Regions from separate parts of the Alkalihalobacillus phoenicis genome, predicted to be linked through region 1. Evidence: riboswitches for the same ligand, from Rfam matches in the RefSeq annotation. Region 1 holds a riboswitch; the other holds the start of a gene.
The links. Region 1 has a riboswitch for S-adenosylmethionine ahead of AA0017_RS08875 (sugar ABC transporter substrate-binding protein). Riboswitches for the same ligand answer to the same signal wherever they lie in the genome.

Region 1 (11,988 bases):
TACTCAACTGAGCATGTCCGTTATCAAACTAAAAATATTCCAGATGCAGAAAAAAAACTACCTAGAGAAGTTAAAATGTCGGATTAACCTCCCTTTTGAGCGGCTCCTTCCAAAAAAGCTAACTGTTAGGATTATCTCCTACTTGTTAGCTTTTTTAACTGCAAATCAACCGAAGATACCATTTTCGCTTATCCACGTAATTGTTTATGAACTTCTTGTATGTCGGCCTCGACCTTCGTTAGCTTTTGCTCTAAGGGCCCGATATTTCCTCCGACTGATTCTACTTTTTCTAAATCAAATTGAATGCGTAAATATTCTGCTTTTAAATCTTCTAATCGATTTTCTAATTCTTTTGTAGCCATGCTATCACCTCGTTTTCTTTTTACGATAACATAAATCACATAACAATAAAAAAAGATTTGGTTTACTTTTTTTGTTTATAATACGTCAAGGCTAAAGCAAAGGCGAGTACAGTCCCTTTCACAATATCCATCGCATAATATGGAACAGAAAGCATCACAAGTCCATTTGCTAATATCCCAATTAATACAGCTCCAACGAACGTTCCAAAAGCATTAGGTTTTCCTTTTCCTAAAACAGCAAATCCAATAAAAGCGGCTGCTACTGCTTCCATTAAGTATGGAGAGCCCGCATTGATTTCTGCTCTCATCACACGAGAAGCTAATAAAATTCCACCAATGGCTGCAAAAGAGGCAGATAATAAATAAGCAAACAATTTATATTTGTTCACGGCTATCCCTGATAACCTTGCTGCCTCTTCGTTTCCTCCAATCATATACATATATCGCCCATGCTTTGTATAGTTCAAGAAGATATGAACAAGCGAGACAATCATTATCATAATCAAAATAATCCAAGGAACTTGTCCTATTTTTTGAAAAAGTTGAGGGACTTCGCCTGATGCAAAGCTTCCATCTGGCATCACCATATTTTGTGAAATCGTGGCCCCTTTTGTATAAGTCAAGGCCACCCCTTGAATAATAAACATCGTTGCTAACGTTAGCAACATGTCAGGTACCTTTAATTTAACAATCATAAACGTATTGAACAACCCAACTAATAAAGCAGCTAAAAGAGCCGAAATAATCGCAATAAACGTATCCTGTGCAAACCAAACAAACATCGACATCACGACCGCATTGGCTAATGAGGCTGTTGAGCCAACAGACAAATCAAACCCGTTCACCGTAAGCGAAATCGTGATCCCAATCGCAATAATCGTCACGATCGAAATGGAGCGTAAAATACTAATTAAGTTATCAGCTTGAATAAAGCGTGGTTCTAATATCGTAAAAATAATGATTAATAAAAAGACGGTTACTATCGTGCCATATTTATATAAGAATTGAAAGAATGATTGGCTGCTTTTAATTGGCTTGTTTATTGGCTGTTCTGTTTGCATCTTGCTGTCCTCCTGCAGAATAGTATAATATCTCCTCTTCTGTTGTTTCTTCTGTATTTAATTCTTTGACAATCTGTCCATCATACATAACGTAAATTCGTTCCGTAATGCCAAGAACTTCGGCAAGCTCAGCAGAAGCATAGATGATCATTTTTCCTTTATTAGCTAAAGCGATGATTAATTGAAAGATATCCTTTTTAGCTCCTACGTCGACTCCTTTTGTTGGTTCATCAAAAATATAAATATCACAATCAGCTATTAACCATTTTCCAATCGCGATTTTTTGCTGATTTCCTCCTGATAAAAACTCAGCCTTTGTTTTAGGACTAGGTGTTTTTATACCGAGTGATTCTATTAAAGATAAGGCCGATGTATTTTCTTTTTTGGGTAAGAGAAAATGAAAACGATTTGTAAAAGAACGCAGATTTGCAACCGATAAATTATGTTCTACGGTTTCCTCAATTAAAAGACCTTCTTTTCTACGTTCTTCAGGTACAAGCGCGATGCCTGCTTTAACGGCATCATATGGAGAATGAATGTTTAATTCCTTTCCATTTAAACGAATATGACCAGTCGTTTTGGCTTCCCCAAACAACGCTTTGCATAGTTCTGTTTTCCCTGCCCCTACAAGACCTGCGATCCCAATAATTTCCCCTTTTGAAATCGAGAAATGAATGTCTTTAATCTTTTCGCCGTCTGAAAAATGGCTAACCTCAAAAGCGGTATTTTTTTCTTTTTTTCGATAATAAGGGAACTGCTCCTCGAGTTTACGACCAAGCATTTGCCAAACAACGCGATTTTCATTTGTTTCGTTTACTTTTTCTGTTATAACTTTCCTTCCACTACGCATGATTGTAATTTGCTCACATAGTTGAAAAATTTCTGGTAAGCGATGGGAGATAAAAATGACCCCAACATTTTGTTTATTTAAGTGCCTCACAATCCGAAACAATTGCTCTGTTTCTTTTTGACTCAAAGGGGCAGTAGGTTCATCTAGTAATAAAAAACGACAATCCGTCGTTAAGGCACGAGCAATTAATACCATTTGTTTCTCCGCAAGAGTTAAATCACTTATGAGCTTTTCAGTTGATAAAAAGACATGGAGCGATTCCAATACTTTTTTCGTTTCTTCGTGGATTTTTTTCCACTTAATCAGTTGAGATTTCGCCATTTTATGAATAAGAAAAGGCATCATCACATTTTCCGCCACACTTAAATAAGGAATTAACGCTGTATCCACTTCTTGATAAACGATTTGAATTCCTAAACTTTGAGCATCCTTAGGTGAACGAATCATAACTTCTTTTCCATTCATTTTAATCGTGCCTTCATAATGGGAATAGGAACCGGATAGAACTTTCATGAGTGTAGACTTCCCTGCTCCATTTGCCCCAATTAATGCATGTGTCACCCCTGACTCAATGAAGAAGTCAACAGAATCTAATGCCTTTACTCCAGGGAATTCAATGTTTATTTGGTTCATTTCTATCACATTTTTTTTCATTGTTCACCCTCCAGTCATACACTTGCTCACTAAATCACTTTAATCATTAAAAAAGAAGGGAGCTAACTTAGAGCAGCCCCTTTCTACATTTGTTCGAATCATAACCCTTAGGCTTCATTGCTAGTCCTCATTTGATTACTTTACGTAATAATCTTTTAATGTAAGCATCCAATCTTCTTCAAAAGCATCTGACTCTCCCCAGCCCGTAATAATATCGGCAAGGTTTATCATATTAACTGACTCGTCCGCTTGTAACAAATCTTCTTGAGAAATTAAGGATGCTTCTAAGTCAAAGGTTTCTGGTGTTTCTTCACCTGCAAGCTTTTTCGCTAAAATTCGTACATTAACCGCTCCAATTAATTTTGGATCGACAGCTGCTGTATAACTCCACGTACTAGCTTCATTTTGAATTTCTTGTAAATCAGCATTTGAAACGTCAATTCCGTAAATTTTCACTTCATCCCTACCGGCTTCTCGAATCGCTTGTGCGGCACCAATTGCAAACGCATCCCATGTTGCGAAGATTGCGTCAATTTCACCTTGGGGATATTTATTTAGCATCGCCGCAACCGCGTTTTGAGTTTGAACAGATGTATCATCAGTAGCCACTCCAAAACGTTCTAATTCATTTAACCCAGGGTATTGTTCTAAAAATTGTTTATACACAGTATCTCTCCGAACCATTGGAGCAAAACCGTCCACCCAAAGATAGACAATGTTTGCCTCTCCATCATAATCTTCTACAAGTTGTCCTAAAGCCAAATCAGCTAACGCTTCATCATCTTGTGACGTTAAGGTTACCCCTTCAATCTCTTGTAAATCAGCTAATGAGTCAAATGCAACCACACTTTTTCCTTTTTCCCTTAATTCTTGTACAGTCGCTACTGTCGCTTCATCATCACCATGTGAAATAATAAACCCATCATATTTATCTACATCTTGAGTTAGTGCGTCATGGAACCTTGCCGAATCACCATTCGCCGTAAATACATCAACTTCAAAACCTAATGCTTCTGCTTCTTCTTTCGCTCCAGCTAAAAATTGAGCGGTGTGATCATCCCCACCAATTTTACGAACCACTTTAATTTTTGCTCCTTCACCATTAGCAAAACGTTCTGGAACATTCTCAAAGCTGACATTGTCATCATCGACTTTCTCCTGACCACTCGCACTATCATTGGAATCATTTGAACCACAACCTACTAACAAAACAGTTGTTAAAAGAGCGATCGTTGCTCCTAATCTCCATTTACTTTTTCTCATCTTTATTCCCCCTAATGCTTGACTATTTAGTTAAAAACCCATGTTATGTATAACTGCTTATACGTGGATTTTTCTACCAAAAGAAAAAAACCTCTACTAAGAGAGGTTTTTATGTAAAATCCTCTCTTATCTCTCGAATCATAAAATCGATTCGCAGGAATTAGCACCAATTTTCCTTAGAAAACGGTTGCTGGGTTTCATCAGGCCAGTCCCTCCACCACTCGCGATAAGAGCTATTCATTTAATTCTCATTATTCTTATTGGTATTATAAGTCTTAATAGTAAGTAGGTCAATCCTTTTTTTAAAAATAGTCTAAAAATTATGCCTTCAAATGGATCGACATTTGAAGAGAGCATAAACTCATCAATTGGGTAACTGGTGACCAGTACACTTAGCTCAAGAATGCTTAACTTTGCTTACTTCTGCAATACTTTTAAATGAACGCAAACGTGCATCCTCATCATAAATCATCGAGTTAATAATGATTTCATCCGCATCTGTTTCAGTTAAAAAAGATTGAAGCTCTTTTTGGATAAACTCTTTATCTCCTGCAATGGTTGATTCCCCTCGTTTATCTAATGCTGCTCGTTCATGGATCGTTAGATGGTCAGTTAAATCTTCATTTGGTGGCAAAAGTCTTGCGGGACGCCCCCGAATTAAACTTAAAAATTGCTGATCCATTGAAGTAGCTAGAAATTTAGCTTCTTCATTCGTCTTTGCTGCAATGACATTTTTTCCGACCATCACATAAGGTTTATCTAACACATCAGAAGGTTTAAAGTTACTACGATAAATATCTAAGGCTGGCAATGTAAATTCAGGGGAGAAATGACTAGCAAACGCAAATGGTAACCCTAATTCCGCCGCTAGTTTTGCACTAAACCCACTTGAACCTAATAACCAAATCGGAATATTTTGTCCCTCGCCTGGGTAAGCTCTTACAGCTGGTGGGAAAGGCGAGCGTTTCGGGTCAAAATATTGCCTTAACTCTTCTAATTGATCAGGAAATTCATCACCCGTCGTCCCTAACCCTCTTCTTACCGCTCGCATTGTTTGTTGATCACTCCCTGGTGCACGTCCTAAACCTAAATCAATTCTCCCTGGATAAATGGCATCTAATGTTCCAAATTGCTCAGCAACCATTAAAGAAGAGTGATTCGGAAGCATAATTCCACCAGCACCGACACGAATCGATGTTGTTTGGCCAGCGATATGGCCGATGACAACTGAAGTGGCTGAACTCCCTATTCCAGGCATATTATGATGCTCGGCGACCCAAAAGCGGTGGAAACCAAGCTCCTCGGCTTTTTTAGCTAATGTTACACTTGATTGAAACGCTTCTTGTACCGTTTTCCCTTCTAGAATGGGCACGAGATCTAAGACAGATAAACGAATATCTTGTAATGTTTTAGTGGATTCCATTTATAGCACTCCTTCAAAACTTTTATATCATACGATTTCTTATTGAATTCGTTATATAGAAGAGTAATGGATATGAATCCTTTCGTCCATTTATTTGCTTATGAATACTTAGCGTTGTCTAAATGGAGCAGGGATGAGATAATAAAGTCGTCATTCATTCTGCCCTACAAAAGAGATGTTATGTAATGGAGGAATTACGTTGAAAGAAAATATAGAGGAACAAATCATCAAACAATATCAGCAAGATGAAAAGATGATGGTGTTAGTGTTTAGTCAATGGTGTATCAATCATGATTTAGACCCGCTCGAAATTTATCAAAAGGCTTATCCATCCCAACAAAAAAATTCTTTGCTAGTAGACACTCAGGAATTAACCGTTTCAAAAGAAGAAGCAGGTGAAATCGCTGATGAAACGTTACTCGGAGTTCTTTCTTTATTTGGAAATGATCAGCTAGCCTTTGTTGTCTCAGAAGAAATGGAAAAATTAAAGCAGAAATAAAAAAACGACCCCTCGCCATCAAATGGTTTTTTTGGGGTCGTCTTTAACTTCTATATACCGTTAACATTCTTACTATTCCCTTCCAACTGCACAAAAGCCTCTTTAAAACGTTTATGCTTTGCTATTATTTTATGTGTTTGCTCTTTATGGTCTACCAGTCCCCATGTACATGTCATGACTAATGTACACTTCGCTCACCTACGTCATTGGACTCACATCCTTTCTGAAGGTTTTTTTAACGTCTCTCCTTTCTTTAATTAAACTTATTTTAAGATATTATTTAGAAACTGTAAATTTTCAAATAGGTTGATTTTCTTGAGTAAATACCCATTTTTCTCTTATTATCTTACTTTACCTCTTTTTATCAGATTATTTAGAAAAATCAATTAGTTGAACTCTTTCCTTTAAGGTATTGTAATGTCGCTTGATCATTCTCACTAGGTAAGTTAAATACTTGCTTGTACTTCTCATGACCTTTACCCGTTATCACAAGCCAATCTCCTTTTTCCATTTCAGAATAAGCACACTTAATCGCTTCGGTTCGATCGGTAATAATGATAGCTTGATTGCCGATTGTTTCATTTAACTCAAGTAAGGTTTTAGACATTTCCTCTTCGCTTACTCCATTTAAATCATCAAAGGTTAAAAAAATGTGGTCACTATGCTGGAAGGAATACTTAAGCATTGCCTCTCTTTTTGTAACATCACTATCGCCACGAAAACCAAAAACATGAAAGAGTCGATTCGGACGGTAGGTTCTAATTGTTTTTAAACAAGCATCAATGGATTCAGGTGAATGGGCATAATCTATAACGGCTGTTGAATCATTTGGCAACTTCATTTGTTGGAATCGCCCTGGTACTTCTGGAAACTGAGACAAGGCCTTTCTAATTTCTTTCGGTGTGACCCCGCATTTTTCAGCAGTTACGTAAGCTAATAAAGCATTTCGGTTTTGATGAACACCAATAACAGGCAGTTCAAATGATATTTCCATATTAAATTTACTTAACTCAAATAACGTCGAAAACTCATTTTCATAAGAAGAGACGATATCATTATGATGTTGTGGTCCAACGGTCGTCACTTTTTTGTGTTGCTTTTTCACATAGTCAACTACCCTTTCACCCCAAACCTCTGAAAATGTAGCAACTATCGCTTCTCCGTTATGTTTTAATTGGTCAAATAGTTTTACTTTACTTGAAAAATAATGCTCAATCGTCGGATGATAATTAAGATGATCATGACTTAAATTCGTAAATAATGCATAATCAAAAAAAACATCATTCACCCGCCCTTGATCAAGACCGTGCGAAGACACTTCTAAAATCACATATTCATCCTTACTTTCGGCAAGTAACTTCTGAATCGTTATCGCATCTGGTGTTGTGACATGAGAAGGCCGAGTTTCTCCGTTTATTTCATGACTAACAGAACTAATAAGCGAACATGTCTTTCCTGCTTCGGTTAGAATATGTTTGAGCATATAAGATGTTGTCGTTTTGCCATTCGTTCCTGTGATACCAATCACTTTATGTTTATTTGTTGGAAATTGATAAAAAGCCGCACTTAAACGTGATAGAGCTCTTCGACTATCGTGGACGGAATAATAAGGTATATCCGTTTGAATAAATTTGGCTTCACCCAATACCGCCACAGCCCCTCGTTCACATGCTTCTGCAATATAATCATGACCATCTTGATCAAAGCCACTAATCGCCACAAAAAGAAAACCAGGCTCCACTTTTTTGGAATGAAAATGCAAGCCAGTCACTTCGATATCATTTAGGCTCGGCTCATCCACTATCATATTCAATTCTTGTAAAAGTGATTGAAGCTTCATCTTAACCTACCCTCTCAAAAAACTGGTTAAGAGTAGTTTCACCATCCAAAAATGAAATTATCCTTTGAATACACCTCTTTGCTCTATTATTTGAAATCATCGGGCAGCTCTGATTCCCTTTGCCGCTCTGATTCAATCGCTTTTGGCTTCATTGACCTCCTATGATTCCCTTTGTGGCTCTGATTCAATCGCTTTTGGCTTCATTGAACCCCAATGATTCCCTTTGTGGCTCTGATTCAATCGCTTTTGGCTTCATTGACCTCCTATGATTCCCTTTGCGGCTCTGATTCATGTGCTTTTGGCTTCATTGACCTCCTATGATTCCCTTTGTGGCTTTGATTCATGTGCTTTTGGCTTCATTGACCTCCTTTGATTCCCTTTGCAGCTCTGATTCAATCGCTTTTGGCTTCATAGTGCAGCTATGATTTCCTTTGTGGCTCTGATTCAATCGCTTTTGGCTTCATTGACCTCCTATGATTCCCTTTGCGGCTCTGATTCATGTGCTTTTGGCTTCATTGAATCCCTATGATTCCCTTTGTGGCTCTGATTCAATCGCTTTTGGCTTCATTGACCTCCTATGATTCCCTTTGTGGCTTTGATTCAATCGCTTTTAGCTTCATTGACCTCCTATGATTCCCTTTCCGTCCTGCGCCACTTACTCTCCACTCGAAAAAAAACCGCCCAGAAATTAGACGGTTTTTATCATAAATTGTTCATATTTTTGTTTATCTTTTAAGCGACAAATGACTTTCATATAAGTACCTGTTTCTTGATGCTCCATTTCGAGCACATCGGCATGATTTTGAAAATAGTGAACATGTTCTCCTGCCGTATATGGAAATAAGAACTCAACTTTTACATCGGTTGCAAATAAAGACAATTCTAACGTTTGTAATAACGCTTCAAACCCTTTTTTCTCTCTTGCTGAGACGTAAATAGAATCTTCACGATTTATGTGAAATTTATTGTCAACGAGTTCACTTTTGTTAAACAAGTAGATCATCGGGATGTTCTCCACACCGATTTCCTTTAAGGTTTCATTAGTGACTTGGATTTGTTGCTCATAATTTGGATTGGAATAATCAACGACATGGAGCAATAAATCGGCTTCCTTCACTTCTTCTAATGTCGAACGAAATGCTTTCACAAGGTGATGAGGAAGTTTATTAACAAACCCAACCGTATCTGTTAAAAGGAAGGAACGATTTTTCGGCAATGTTACTTTTCTAACGGACGTTTCTAAAGTCGCAAAGAGCATGTTTTCTTCAAATACATATTTTTTGTCACTTGCGTCTGTACCGAATTGTAAAAATGCATTCATTAGCGTAGACTTCCCAGCATTCGTATATCCAACCAAGGCAACAACTGGCATTTCTTGCTTTTGTCTGCGTCCTCGTTGAATTTGTCTCTGTTTTACTAGCCGCTCTAACTCTTTTGATAAAATCGACATTTTTTCTTCGATTTTACGACAATCTAGCTCAAGTTTTGTTTCACCAGCCCCACGATTTGTAGTTCCTACCCCACCTGATTGCCGTCCAAGTGATTGGCGAAGGCCGACTAAACGAGGCAACATATATTGCAATTTTGCTAGTTCTACTTGTAATTTGGCTTCTTTTGTTTTCGCCCGCTGTGCAAATATATCTAAAATTAAAATGGTCCGATCAATCACTTTGCACTCAAGAATTTGTTCCGTATTCCGAATTTGTGATGGCGATAATTCATCATCAAAAATGACTAAATTCGCATCCGTTGCCGCAAGAACTTGTTTAACCTCTAATAATTTACCTCTTCCGATATATGTTGATGGGTTGATTTTTTCTAAACGTTGTGACACTTTAGCTTCGACTGCGACTTCACAAGCAAAGGCAAGTTGTTCTAATTCCTCCATCGAGCGCTCGTGGTTTGAATGATGTTGAAGCTCAGCCCCAACTAAAATCGCGACTTGTTGTTCTTCTTGCATGTATACCTCCAATTGTATGCTATCCATCAACCTTTAGAGGATAACTTCTCTAAAAGCGGGAAAAGCTCATGTAAATCTTTAATTTCATAAGTTGGCTTTACTTCATTTTTTTTCTTATCTTCTCGGTTTAACCAAACTGATTGAATTCCTGTTCGATTGGCTCCAAGAATATCTGTCATCAAATTATCTCCAACCATCAGTACGTCTTCATTTGTTAAGTTCATTTCTTTTAAAGCAAACTGAAAAATTGCTGGTTCTGGTTTTCCTTGACCAAAATCACCTGAAATAATAATTTTTTCAAAAAAGGGTCTTAACTCTGGTGTAATCTCAAGTTTTGTTGTTTGCAATTGTGGAGAGCCATTTGTTAATAATAACAGACGATAGTCTTTTTTTAAACGTTCTAATACTTCAAGGCTTTCTTCATATAAAAAAGGATTCTCTTTCCGATTTTTTCGGAAAGCTCTCACTAATTTCCCAGCAAACTCTTCATCCTCAATATGAAAATTTTTTAAAGCAGACTTCCACGTATCAAGGTGGTAAGAAGAAACCATATGATTCATTTTCTGAAATTCCGGATGATCCTCTTCAAACTTGCCCCATAACCCTTCAAAAGGATTAATGCCAATTAATTGTGTAAACTCATATGTTTCATAACCTTTATATAAATCTTTCGCCTTCGTACGAGCCACTTCCTCAAACTCACTTGCACCTATGCCGTATTTCTCTTCTACTAGTTGAGATGTTTTTTCAAATGCTGTTTGAATGCTTTTTTTATCCCATAACAAAGTATCATCTAAATCAAAAAAAATCGCCTTCAAAATGCCCACTCCTCTATTTTCTCTATATTCTGATCACTCTTAAGCGTACCGTGTAATAAACGAAGGAGCAAGTAATTTATTGGAGTTTTATGTATTTTCAAAACTATTTAATGAATGGTTCACCTTAAGTAAAGGCAGTTTTCGCATAGGTTGTTGCTTTTTTTACGATACTTTTTACGATACTGTATAGGGCTTGATAAAATAAAGTATAAGGAGGCTTTCGGGAATGTGGAAAGACGTATATGTAGGGTTCAGCGAATTAACCAAATTAGAGCCAATGCTTGTTTCTACTTGCCAAAAAATCAAATTATATTACAGTTGAAAATCTATGAATATCCAATTGACAAACAATTCAATCAATATACAATATAGAGAACGTACATTCTAATAGGAGGGGTTCTTTTGAACAGTTATTTAGTAATATTAAAGGATAAAAGAAAGGGCGGATTAAGTAATGATTTACTAACAAATCACGTTACTTACTTAAAAAGTCTAAGTCAGCAAGGTTCATTAAAGTTATGTGGTCCATTTAAAGATGATGATGGCACTGTTATGGTATTTCAATCTGAAAACGTTGAAGATGTTGAGGAATTGTTGAATAACGATCCGTTTGTTTATGAGAAATACTATCAAACATACGAAATAAAAGAGTTCTTAGAAGCAAATGACGAGAATAATTGGTTGGTTGAAATACCACAAACAAAAGGAAATTTAATCGACTAAGAAAACAGCCTAAATAAAAGAATTCAAATGAAAATGTTCTTGATAAAAAATCTCGTTCCTGACGATCACTTCGCTAAAAAACTAGACGTACTTTAGACTTTAACTTCGACGTTTTTCTGCATTTTTTTCTCATTTTATTTTAGATTAAGAACCTATCTTGCATTGCCATCGGTTCACACTATTTTTTAACGAATAGACCGTCTTTCAGTGGCCTCAGCAGTACGCAAGAGGAGACTCGCCGGTTCATCCTAGGAAAGAGAGTGGGGAAATGTCCATCACTCCTCTTTCTCATTAAAGTGTTTGTGCAAATCTTTTAATATAGAATAAGCGGGCTCCCAAAAGTTCATGAAATAACTTTTGAGAGCCTCTTATTTAAGATTCTGAACTTGTTAGCAATTTACGCAACTCTAGTAACTCTTCTTTTGTAAAAGTCATTCCTTTGCCCATCTTTGCATGATCAGGTGCCCAGTCACGAATGTCATATTTGGGCTCTCTCCCATTCCAACTAATCCAATTTAACTCACGTGTCCAGCCT
Region 2 (11,988 bases), 1.5 Mb from region 1:
AAAAGTAAAAAGCGAACAGTTTAATGAGCGTGTAACCTTATTTCAGCAAGGTCATGAAACATTTGAAAATATGATTCCAACGGCTCATCTTAACGAAATAAAGGCTGCGATCTTTAATTTAGGCTATTTACCTGGTGGCGATAAAACGATCGTCACAAAACCTGATTCAACCTTGAAAGCCATTCAACAATTGCTCAAGCATATGCCAAAAGAGGGTCTAATCGTTTTAGTCATTTACCACGGTCATGAGGAAGGAAAAGTGGAGCGTGATTCCATTATCAATTTTGTCACCAATCTTGATCAAAAAGAAGCCCATGTATTAAATTATCGCTTTATCAATCAAAAAAATGATCCTCCCTTTATTATTGCGATCGAAAAAAGATAAATTTTGATGGCTTGACATTTTGCCAAGCAAGCTCGAAAATGGAATGAATGGCTTTGATTTTTTATAAAGAATTGGAGAGTGATCCTATTGACAACGACACTAGATTCCATCATGACCTTCAACCGTACTTTTGTTGAGAATAAGGACTATGAGGAATATCAAACGACAAAGTTCCCTAATAAAAAATTAGTCATCCTAACTTGTATGGATACTAGGTTAGTAGAATTATTACACCGTTCCATGGATTTAAAAAATGGCGATGCTAAAATTATTCGTAATGCAGGTGCCGTTATTTCTCATCCATTTGGTTCAATAATGAGAAGTATTCTTGTTGCCTTATACCAATTACAAGCAGAAGAAATTTTAATTGTCGGTCACCACGGTTGTGGGATGAATGGCCTTGAATCGTCGACATTATTAGAAAAAGCAAAAGAGCGTGGTGTTGATTTAGATGTCATTGAACCGCTCGAATATGCCGGTGTCGATGTAAAAAAATTCTTATCAGGCTTTTCAAGTGTAGAGGAAAATGTTATGAACAGTGTTGATATGGTTAAAAAACATCCACTTCTACCTGCGAACGTGCCTGTACACGGCTTAGTAATTAGCCCTGAAACAGGTGAACTTGACGTACTGGTTAACGGTTATACAGAATCAAGAAATTAAAAAAGATAAGCAAAACCTGGACATGACGTCGATTTACGTTAATGTTCAGGTTTTTTTGTGCAGGTTTATTCATTTACATTGTGGACTTGATAAGCATGTTCTTTGCTATTTATTAGGATTCGTACCGTAATTTGCGACTGATTCCAAAAGCATATGAATAAGAGCGTCAATAGGAATCAGTGGGCGGCTATGATTCCCACATCCATGTAAAAAGAGCGTCAATAGGAATCATTGGGCAGCTATGATTCCCACAGCCATGTAATAAGAGCGTCAATGGGCATCATTGGGCGGCTATGATTCCCACAGCCATGTAATAAGAGCGTCAATGGGCATCATTGGGCAGCTATGATTCCCACATCACTTAAATAAAGACGCAATAGGAATCATTGGGCGGCTATGATTCCCACAGCCATGTAAAAAGAGCGTCAATAGGAATCATTGGGCAGCTATGATTCCCACAGCCATGTAAAAAGAGCGTCAATAGGAATCATTGGGCGGCTATGATTCCCACAGCCATGTAATAAGAGCGTCAATGGGCATCATTGAGCCCGAATGATCAGCTTTTCATTACCAATCATCCTAAATCGTCACAAAGCAAAAAAAAGACCACTCAAAAGGTCGAATCATAACCTTTTAAGACTGGCCTATAAGCTCCTATATATGTGCTTTGTCCAACTTTATTATTTATCACGCCGATAAATCCAACTGTTTAAATAAAATAATAACGATGGAAGTCCGCCCATTTTTATCATTTGTTTTGATTTCTTTTTTAGCTCTTTATTTTTTTGTACTTTTTCATCGGAAAGATAAATCGCGATTATTCCTCGCCAAATGTTACGGTGAAATTTCGGGTCAGGTAACGTTGATAAACTCTTTTCTGCTTTTTGCACAAAATATTGAAACCTTTCAATCATTTGCTCTTCATTATCATAATAGAAGAGAAAATTTAATTCATCATCAGCAATGTCTTCTTCTTGATCAATAAAATAATCTAAAAGTAAATGAACACCTTGTACCCAAGGGAAATAGCCAGCTTTAATCACATCCGCTTGCTCAGTCGTTAGACCTTCTTTTGTAGCATAAGTAGCAAGTGTATAAATGCCTAGTGTTGAACCCGTACAGGCTGAAAATTCAAACCAAGTCATTTCCGGCATTTTCTCTTTATGTTCATTAAACCACGCCTCTAGTCTCGGAATTCTCTCTTCCTTTATCACATGCTTATGAACTTGCAAGTCACCATATAATTGACTCAATTCAAGCATATTTTCTTGAACCATTCGGAAAGAAGGGAAGGTTACTAAAATGTGCTGACACGTTTCAATCAGCTCATGTAAATAGCCACCATCTTCTTGTTCAATTCGATATTGATAATAATTCACTAGAGGTTCACCTGGAGTTAATGCGGCGAGTAGAGCATTATGTAAGGAGCGAAAGTCTTTTGGATCTAAATAATCACTTTGATCGCATAGATTGTCTAAGTAGTCACACATAATTTGATAAGCGATGATAAATTGAATTAATTCATCAAAACGATCGCGGGCAAGTAGTCCGTAAATTCCGCCACCTTCACAATGAAACTCTTTTCTCTCAAGAGCATCTAATGCTTGGGCTCTTAATTCGGGGTCAGGAATGGATTTCGCTCTTTCCTTCCATTGATCATAATAACGATGAACAGTCGGAAGAACATCCCTAAAAATATTCATCATTAGTGGGATTGGTTGCGTCGGAACTTTCAAAATTTATCCTCCTTTTTCTTCTTCATTACGTTAGCATAAAATGAGTCCCGCAACAATCAATCAAGCTTTAAAATTTATTGAACAATTTAATACTCCCATAAATTCATAAAGCCAACCGCATATCGAAATACATCTTCTCGCTCAGGCTCGTTAAATACTTCATGATAAAACCCGTTCCATTCTTTATATGATTTCTCTGCTATGTCCAAGCTATCAAACCAATCTTTCACAGCATATTTACTCACAATTTTATCATCGCCCGCCTGCATAACAACAAGCGGAATATCTGGCATCTTTTCTGGATAACGAATCGCCAAATGCATTGCTTTGCTGAGCTCTCGATACCATCTAACAGATACCTTTGACACTCGTAATTCATCCCTCATATATAAATCACGAATCTCTTCGTTTCTTGTCACAAGAGCCGAATTAATGCCTGAGTTAACGGTTAATGAAGGACTTACACGGTGTAAGGCCTTTGACATCATTTCTCTCCCTTGCGATGGAGGCTTGTATAAACCTAAGCATGGGGAGGATAACATTAACCCTTTTATTATATTGTTTTTTTTCTCCATCATATATCGAATTGCGACAAGTCCACCCATACTATGCCCTAATAAATAAACGGGTACTTCTTGTTTTTCGGCTTCTTTAACCCATTCATCAACAGAATCAAGGTATTGGGAAAAGCTATTAATATGCCCTCTTTTCCCTCTCGTCCTGCCTTGACCAGGCAAATCACCCATCACGACATTAATCCCGTGTTCATTCCATTTATTCGCTAACCATTCATAGCGGCCATGATGTTCGCCAGCCCCGTGAATAAGGACGATTGTTGCTCTTGAATCCTCTATAAAATAGGTCCACATTTTTGTTTGCCCCTCTCTAACTTATGAATGTAAGCATCATAGATCATCCATTTTGGTTTTTCTTTCTTATTATGAACGGCCACTCTTTCATCATAAGGAAACTGTTCATCTTTTCCTCATTCTTTTTTTAAGAAATGATAAAATAAGTATATCGTTTTTCTGTAAAAAGACAAAGGAGATGAATAATTTGATTTACGCTTACAAAGGAAAAAAACCTGTTATCGCAGAGTCAGCCTTTATTGCTGATTATGTTACGATAACAGGAGATGTTGTCATTGGAAAAGAATCGAGTATCTGGTTTCAAACGGTCATTCGTGGAGATGTCGCTCCGACTATCATTGGTGAACGTGTTAATATTCAAGATCAATCCATGTTGCATCAAAGTCCAAATAAACCGTTAATTATTGAAGATGAAGTAACCGTTGGACATCAAGTCATGTTACATAGCTGTATCATTCAAAAAAGAGCTTTAATAGGGATGGGGTCAACGATTTTAGATGGAGCAGAAGTAGGAGAAGGTGCTTTTATTGGGGCTGGTAGCTTAGTCCCTCCAGGTAAAAAAATTCCACCTAACACTCTTGCATTCGGTCGGCCAGCGAAAGTCATTCGTGAAATTAATGAAGAAGATAAAAAAGAGATGAAACGAATTGTTAAAGATTATCGTGATAAAGGCCAATTTTATAAATCATTACAACAGAAATAATCGCTATGCTGAAGTTTATCTTATATAAATAATTTTACTTGCACCTACTATGTATAATATTGATAATGATAATCAATATTATAAGTAGGGGGGGAAGACCAATCATCCTCCCCCCTAACAAAGTCTTCCTTTTCTATTCATCATTAATCGTCTTGAGCATAGACTTTGCAGATGAATATAAAATGATCACCGCATCCTAATGGACGAGATCATTTTGTAGCCATTCAGGAAAATTTGCTTCTGAAAAAACTTATCCCATATGTTCTGGTTCGAACGTTTTACAGTCTGTTTCTTCAGTTTTGTTCGCCTTTTTTCCTTTATGACTAACTACATAAATTTTATCGGCACTACACCGATTTCCATTATCCCAAAAAACACAGTTATTTACTTCACATAATACATCAGTCGCCATTTTCATTCACCTCCCTATTTTCATTTTTACCGATTGAACCTCTTCACATACTCTCCTTTTTATAAAAATATCTACATAAACTGGGCGATGTTGGTTAAAAGGGTGGCCCTTCACTTTCGTATATTCAATTAACAGCGCTGCTCCTGCATTGATAAGGACTTTCCCACTTAACTGATTAAATATAAAAAAGCTAAATCGTTGCTCACAACGATTTAGCTTTTTTTTATATTTATTTTACATTTCTTAAAATATTACTTCGCTAATTTAGCTTGTTCTTTTAACACTGCGGCTTTATCTGTGCTTTCCCAAGGTAATGCAACATCTGTACGGCCAAAATGTCCATATGCAGCTGTTTGTTTATAAATTGGGCGACGTAAGTCAAGCATTTTGATGATACCAGCTGGGCGAAGATCAAAGTTCTCAGCGATTAATTCAACTAGAACTTCTTCTGAAACAACACCTGTACCAAATGTATCAACTGAAATCGATACCGGACGAGCTACACCAATAGCATAAGCTAATTGAACTTCACATTTCTCAGCAAGACCTGCTGCCACGATGTTTTTCGCTACATAACGAGCTGCATAAGCACCAGAACGGTCTACTTTAGTTGCATCTTTACCAGAGAACGCACCGCCACCGTGACGAGCGTAACCACCGTACGTATCAACGATGATTTTACGTCCTGTTAAGCCAGCATCCCCTTGAGGTCCACCAATAACAAATCGACCAGTTGGGTTAATGAAGTATTTTGTACTTGCATCAATTAACTCAGCAGGAACGACTTCATTAATAACATGTTCTTTTAAATCTTTTTCGATTTGCTCTAATGTTACTTCTGGATGATGCTGTGTGGAAATAACAATTGTATCAACACGAACTGGTTTTCCATCTTCATCATACTCTACCGTTACTTGCGTTTTTCCATCTGGACGTAAGTAATCAAGAATTTCTTCTTTACGTACTTGAGCAAGGCGACGAGATAATTTATGGCTTAATGAGATTGGTAATGGCATTAATTCTTCTGTTTCGTTTGTCGCAAAACCGAACATTAACCCTTGGTCCCCTGCACCAATTGCTTCGATTTCTTTATCTGTCATTTGGCCTTCACGTGCTTCTAATGCTTGGTCAACACCTTGAGCGATATCAGCTGATTGCTCATCAATAGATGTTAAAACGGCACAAGTTTCTGCATCAAAACCATACTTTGCACGAGTATAACCGATCCCTTTAATCGTCTCACGAACGATTTTCGGAATATCGACATATGTGCTCGTTGTAATCTCACCAGCTACAAGGACAAGTCCTGTATTTACTGATGTTTCACAAGCAACACGTGCGTTTGGATCACTTTTCAAAATTTCATCAAGAATGGCATCCGAAATTTGATCACAAATTTTATCTGGATGTCCTTCCGTTACTGATTCTGATGTAAATAGACGTCTACTTTTTAAAACCATTTCTATTTTCCTCCTCTGCACATAACCAACAAACAGTCATGGGCGAAAAATTGTGACGGCACTCATTTCCGATTGTGGGAGTAAAAACAATCGAAGACGTATTTTAGACAAATATAAACGATAAAAACCCTCTTTCCACACAGTGAGGAAAAGGGTTGGAGTGTTTACCTTTCGCCTCTTATCGTCCAAGGAATATACCTTGCAGGTTAGCACCTTTTCACTTCTTTTCAATGAAGTAATGGTTGCTGGGTTTCTTCGGGCCTGTCCCTCCACCTACTCAGGATAAGAGTATCCGTTCGGGACATATCATAACGCAGATCAGGGTGACTGTCAACGATCTCTAGCGTTTCTTTTGGATCAAGTTTTTTCCTATACAAAATTCCCTACGTACGTCTATTCGTTTAGTTTTCTCTTTTCTTGTGATTTCATCCACTTTGCTGCCTTTCCCAAAACCTTCTGCTGATCTTTAACAGGGAAATGATGGGGAAATTTTTTAAAGTACCAAGCTTCTACTTGGTCACCTAATGCTTTTTCTAATCGAATTGAATGCTCGACCGAAACATGTTTATCTTTTTCACCATGAATAACTAATATCGGGATATTCGTTTTTTTCATTTCACTTATCGGGCTTCTATATTCGTAACGTTCGGGATACTTATTCGGCGTACCACCAATGACACGCTTCAGCATTCTTCTTAAATCGACCCGTTCTTCATAGGTTAAGAACATGTCCGTCACCCCATTCCATAGGGTACATGTCGTTAATTGAGGTCGTTCAATCGCCGTAAGGAGGGCCATCACACCACCACGAGAAAAACCTAATGCATGGAGGCTATTGGCATTCACATATGGTAACTCACTTAATATATCGAGAGCATGAATCGCATCATAACGATCTTCCCCAGCAAAATCCTCTTGTCCTTCTCCTCCTTTATTCCCACGATAAAACGGAGCCATAACCACAAATCCTTCACTGGCCCATTGAATTAATCGTTGGACCCGTACCATGCCGACATTCTTAATTCCTCCTCTTAAATAAAGAAGACCTGGCAAGCTTTTAGCCATTATGGGCTTCGCTAAATAACCTTTCACTTTTAAGCCTTCACTCAAATAAGTCATTTCAAAAAGTTCAATGCGTGGATGTGGGGAAGGAACTCTAACTTGAGCAAGTAACATTTTTTCACAACCTTTATTATCTAGGCTAACACACAATAACGTACACCTACATAGACTATCACAATTACAAATATTTAACCTTTGAGGAGTTGAAACAGATGGTTTTCTTAAAACGAATGACCTCGATCATTCTACTGATATCTTTAATCTTGCTGCCCGTTGCTTGCTCCAATTCAAACGCAGAATTACAGAAAATTCGTCTAGCTGAAGTAACTCGTTCAATTTTTTATGCCCCTTTATACGCCGCGATTTCGGAAGGCTTTTTTGAAGAGGAAGGCATTGATTTAGAATTAACGACTACTTGGGGTGGGGATACGACGATGACCACTCTTCTTTCTGATGGAGCCGATGTTGCGTTAGTAGGTGCAGAAACGTCGATTTACGTCTATGCACAAGGAGCAAATGACCCTGCTGTTAACTTTGCTGCCCTTACCCAAACAGATGGGACTTTCCTTGTTTCCAGAGAGAAAATGGATTCATTTGAATGGGAGGACTTACGTGATACGACGTTTTTAGGTCAACGTGTCGGTGGAATGCCACAAATGGTAGGTGAGCATGTACTAAAAAAGCATGGAATTAACCCTCATCAAGACCTTGAATTAATTCAAAGTATTGATTTTGGAAATATTCCAAGTGCGTTCGCCTCAGGGACAGGTGATTTTGTTCAATTATTTGAACCACAAGCGACTCAATTTGAAAATGAAGGAATTGGGTACATCGTCGCCTCGTTTGGCGAAGAATCCGGACTTGTGCCATACACAGGATTTATGTCAAAAGAAAGTTTTATTAAAGAAAACACAGAGACTTTAGAAGCATTCACTCGCGCGTTATATAAAGGACAACAATGGGTAGAAGAGCAATCAAGTGACGTCATCGCTGAATCGATTGCTACCTTTTTTGAAGATGCGGATGTCGAGTTAATTGCTCAAGTTGTGGACCGTTATCAATCTCAAGGCTCATATGCAACTGATCCTCTCTTAACAGAGGAAGCTTGGATTCAACTTCAAGTCATTATGGATGCAGCTGGAGAACTCCCTAAAGAAATTGATTTCCGCGAGCTCGTGAATACAAGTATCGCTGAAAGCGTATTGGACTGATTCGATGGCTAAATTAACGATTCAAGACGTCTCGAAGATTTACTTAACAAAAGAGGAAGCAGCATTAGCATTAGAGGATATTTCATTAACCATTAATGAAGGAGAATTTATCTCGATTATCGGTCCAAGTGGTTGCGGGAAAACGACTCTTCTTTCTCTCATTTCTGGTATTTTAAAGCCAACAAAAGGAAAAATTTTATTAAATGAAAAGCGGATTGAGCCAAAAACGACCAATATCGGCTACATGCTCCAACAGGACTATTTATTCCCTTGGCTCACGATTGAAAGTAATATCACCATTGGTCAGCATATTCGACATTCATTAGATGAGTCTTCAAGAAGAAGAGCTTTAAATTTACTTGATGCGATGGGTTTGTTAGACAAAAAATCGTTGTACCCTGCCCAGTTATCAGGGGGAATGAGACAAAGGGTTGCCCTGATTCGAATGCTCGCATCAGATCCTTCGTTTATGTTATTAGATGAGCCCTTTTCCGCTCTAGATTATCAAACGAAGCTAAAGCTAGAAGATCTCGTGTTTAAAACGTTAAAAAGGGAAGGCAAAACAGCGATTTTAGTTACACATGATATCGGGGAAGCCATTTCGATGTCTGATCGAGTCGTTTTGTTAAATACAAAACCCGGTCGGATTCATCGTGTTTTTGATATCCCAAAAGAAATAAAGGAACTCATCCCTTTTGATGCACGTCAAACTTCTGCTTATACCGAGCAATTCAACTTAATATGGGAGGAGATGGAATCCCTTGAACCTCGGAAAACTTCATGATAATTATTTACGTTCATTACGTAAACAAAAATGGCAAGTTTTTATTGTTCAAATAAGTATACTCGTTTCCTTCCTTACTTTTTGGGAAGTCGCAGCACGTCAGCGATGGATTGATCCTTTATTATTTAGTATGCCGTCACGAATTTGGGATTTACTTGTCACACGCATCTCTGATGGAAGTTTATTTTTACACACATCTTTTACTTTATTTGAGACGATTCTTGGCTTTATTATCGGAACCCTTGTCGGGGTCATCATTGCCGCTATCCTTTGGTGGTCCCCCTTTACTTCTAAGGTCCTTGATCCTTATCTAGTCGTCTTAAATTCAATGCCAAAGGTTGCCCTTGGTCCGCTTTTAATCGTCGGTCTAGGACCTGGGTTTACTTCTATTTTAGCAATGGGGGCCTTAATTTCAGTCATTATCACTACGATTGTTGTTTATAGTGCCTTTAAAGAAGTCGACGCTAATTATGTTAAAGTGTTAAAAACATTTGGAGCATCAAAGGCACAAACATTTGGAAATGCGATCTTACCGGCCTCGATGCCAACGATTATTTCGACATTAAAAGTCAATGTCGGCCTTTCATGGGTTGGCGTTATCGTTGGGGAATTTCTCGTCTCCAAACAAGGGCTTGGCTACTTAATCATTTACGGCTTCCAAGTATTCAATTTTACCCTTGTCTTAATGAGCTTAGTTGTGATTGCCGTTTTAGCAACTGTCATGTATAAACTAGTCGAGCTCCTCGAGAAAAAGTTAATCCAATTTTAATGGACAATAAAAAAGGGACTGTCCCAAAAGTCATGAAAATGATCTTTGAGGGTTCAGCCCCTTTTTGAATATTATAAAAGTGAGAGGGAAGGCACAGACCCTCCGGCGGGAGCTGAACTGTCTACGCCAATGGATTGCAGCCTCCCCTTTCCTGTGACCACTGAAAAAGTTCTGTTAGTTAGAATCAAGTTTGGATGATTTTGTATACTCTGCCAGCTACATACCCTACGCGTTCCGCGGGTGAACCGGGAGCCTCCGGTATTCCGCTGGCTACGTTTTGGATCATAAAAAAATAGTTTGAATCCATGAGCGACTATCTACTCGAAAAACTAATTTCTAAGTTAAAGTTGATGTTAAGACCTTTTCAGTGAACTCCCCTTTCATCCTCCAGGAGTCGGCCAACCTATCTCGTCTGCTAAGTTTCATTTTCTAGTTCATCTATCGTCCCTATTTTCTATGTACTGAAGGGCTAATGGTAAAACTTTATCCTTCATGACAAAACTATATTCTGGATTTTGTTTTAGGTTGTCGGGAAATTGTTTGATTAAAAGTGGTCCGTTCGTTTCTAAATAATCATCCTTCTCCTCAACGACCTCAACTTCAGCCAAAAAAATCGCCTTATTGAACAGCTGACCATTGCCCTCCACACGATACCAACCGATATAATCTAACCGCCCAATAATCGCCCCTGTTTCTTCATATACCTCACGATGACAAGCTTCTTCTAGACTCTCTCCTTCTTCGACCTTTCCACCAGGAAACTCATATCCTCGTTTTTTATGCCTTGTTAACAGCCAGCTTTCCTCAAAACGGCAAAGAATCCAAACATGTTTAACATCCCGCGGCAAACCTTGGGCAAATTGTAAAGAAATAGAGCATCCATTTAAATCTGTAAATTGATAAATGATCATCACCGCCCCTCTTCTTCATTTCAGTATAAAGGGCAATGACGTCCATTATCAATTGCTTACCATGTAATTTTGATCTTTTCTCCTCCTTCTATAAAAAATATCGCTAATAATAAAATAATCAAACATAGAATAGCATTTGATAAAAATAAAAACTGGTGTGATATTTTGATGAGCAACGTAAATATAGGTGGACCTAAAGCTACTCCAACAAATCGCATCGAACTATAGAATGAAGTAACGGAGCCTCTTTGCTCCTTCACAATGCCTTCCGTGACAAGAGCGTCTAGGCTTGGCAAAGCAAAACCAATTCCAATCCCACTTATAAATAAACAAGTTAATAAAATATAAATATCTTCTGAAAAAGCAATCACAGCAATCGATAAAGTTAGTCCGATTAAACCGATGATCGTCATCTCTTTCATTTTTTGTTTATTTTGGCCGATTAACTTGCCTGTTACAAAGGAACTACAACATAATGCTGTTAAGGGCACAGCAAGCACAATCCCTTTTTTGATGCCTTCAATATTATGTTCCTCTTCCAACATCGTCGATAAATAAAATAGCACACCAAATAATACAAACATACAAATTCCACCAATGATAAATACAGCGTACAGCCATCTACCTTCCCGTTTAAATATTCCTTTAAGTAGCTTCAAAAAATCGGGAAATTTAACTTTTTCGGTTGACAGTTCGGGTGATTTGACGAGAAAGGTCATTAAAACAATTGAAATTAAACAAAAAACAGGGAATGAAAAAAAGGGGATGTACCATTGAATAGCCGCTAAACTTGCCCCTAAAATGGGGCTGAGAACTTTACCAAATGTGTTTGACGTTTCAATCATTCCTAACCCTTTACTAACCTCCTTTTGATCCCGATACATATCCCCAACTAACGGCATCACAATAGGAGAAGCACCAGCTGCCCCAACTCCTTGCAATAGTCTCCCAATTAAAATCATATAATATGGATTGGCTATATAAACCGAAGCCAGTCCAGAAACTAAACCACCGATTCCTGAA

Region 2: it holds a riboswitch for S-adenosylmethionine, as region 1 does, so the genes downstream of both, metK (methionine adenosyltransferase) here and AA0017_RS08875 (sugar ABC transporter substrate-binding protein) in region 1, are expected to answer to the same signal.

What each region holds. Positions count from the first base shown of each region.
Region 1 is NZ_CP154853.1:1,871,400-1,883,387, forward strand. Features, by position in the region: gene AA0017_RS08855 (VanW family protein) at 1-87, shown strand, start outside; gene AA0017_RS08860 (SE1832 family protein) at 189-362, opposite strand; gene AA0017_RS08865 (ABC transporter permease) at 425-1,423, opposite strand; gene AA0017_RS08870 (sugar ABC transporter ATP-binding protein) at 1,389-2,927, opposite strand; gene AA0017_RS08875 (sugar ABC transporter substrate-binding protein) at 3,063-4,190, opposite strand; SAM riboswitch class I at 4,314-4,423, opposite strand; gene AA0017_RS08880 (LLM class flavin-dependent oxidoreductase) at 4,588-5,613, opposite strand; gene AA0017_RS08885 (hypothetical protein) at 5,789-6,112, shown strand; gene AA0017_RS08890 (UDP-N-acetylmuramoyl-L-alanyl-D-glutamate--2,6-diaminopimelate ligase) at 6,495-7,952, opposite strand; gene hflX (GTPase HflX) at 8,641-9,912, opposite strand; gene AA0017_RS08900 (HAD family hydrolase) at 9,939-10,733, opposite strand; gene AA0017_RS08905 (YciI family protein) at 11,133-11,453, shown strand; gene AA0017_RS08910 (YdbC family protein) at 11,826-11,988, opposite strand, start outside.
Region 2 is NZ_CP154853.1:372,220-384,207, reverse strand. Features, by position in the region: gene AA0017_RS01760 (class I SAM-dependent methyltransferase) at 1-385, shown strand, start outside; gene AA0017_RS01755 (beta-class carbonic anhydrase) at 497-1,048, shown strand; gene AA0017_RS01750 (tetraprenyl-beta-curcumene synthase family protein) at 1,729-2,784, opposite strand; gene AA0017_RS01745 (alpha/beta hydrolase) at 2,871-3,653, opposite strand; gene AA0017_RS01740 (gamma carbonic anhydrase family protein) at 3,841-4,356, shown strand; gene AA0017_RS01735 (DUF1540 domain-containing protein) at 4,607-4,768, opposite strand; gene metK (methionine adenosyltransferase) at 5,020-6,228, opposite strand; SAM riboswitch class I at 6,404-6,517, opposite strand; gene AA0017_RS01725 (alpha/beta hydrolase family protein) at 6,622-7,404, opposite strand; gene AA0017_RS01720 (ABC transporter substrate-binding protein) at 7,503-8,501, shown strand; gene AA0017_RS01715 (ABC transporter ATP-binding protein) at 8,506-9,285, shown strand; gene AA0017_RS01710 (ABC transporter permease) at 9,263-10,054, shown strand; gene ytkD (RNA deprotection pyrophosphohydrolase) at 10,489-10,965, opposite strand; gene AA0017_RS01700 (MFS transporter) at 11,022-11,988, opposite strand, start outside.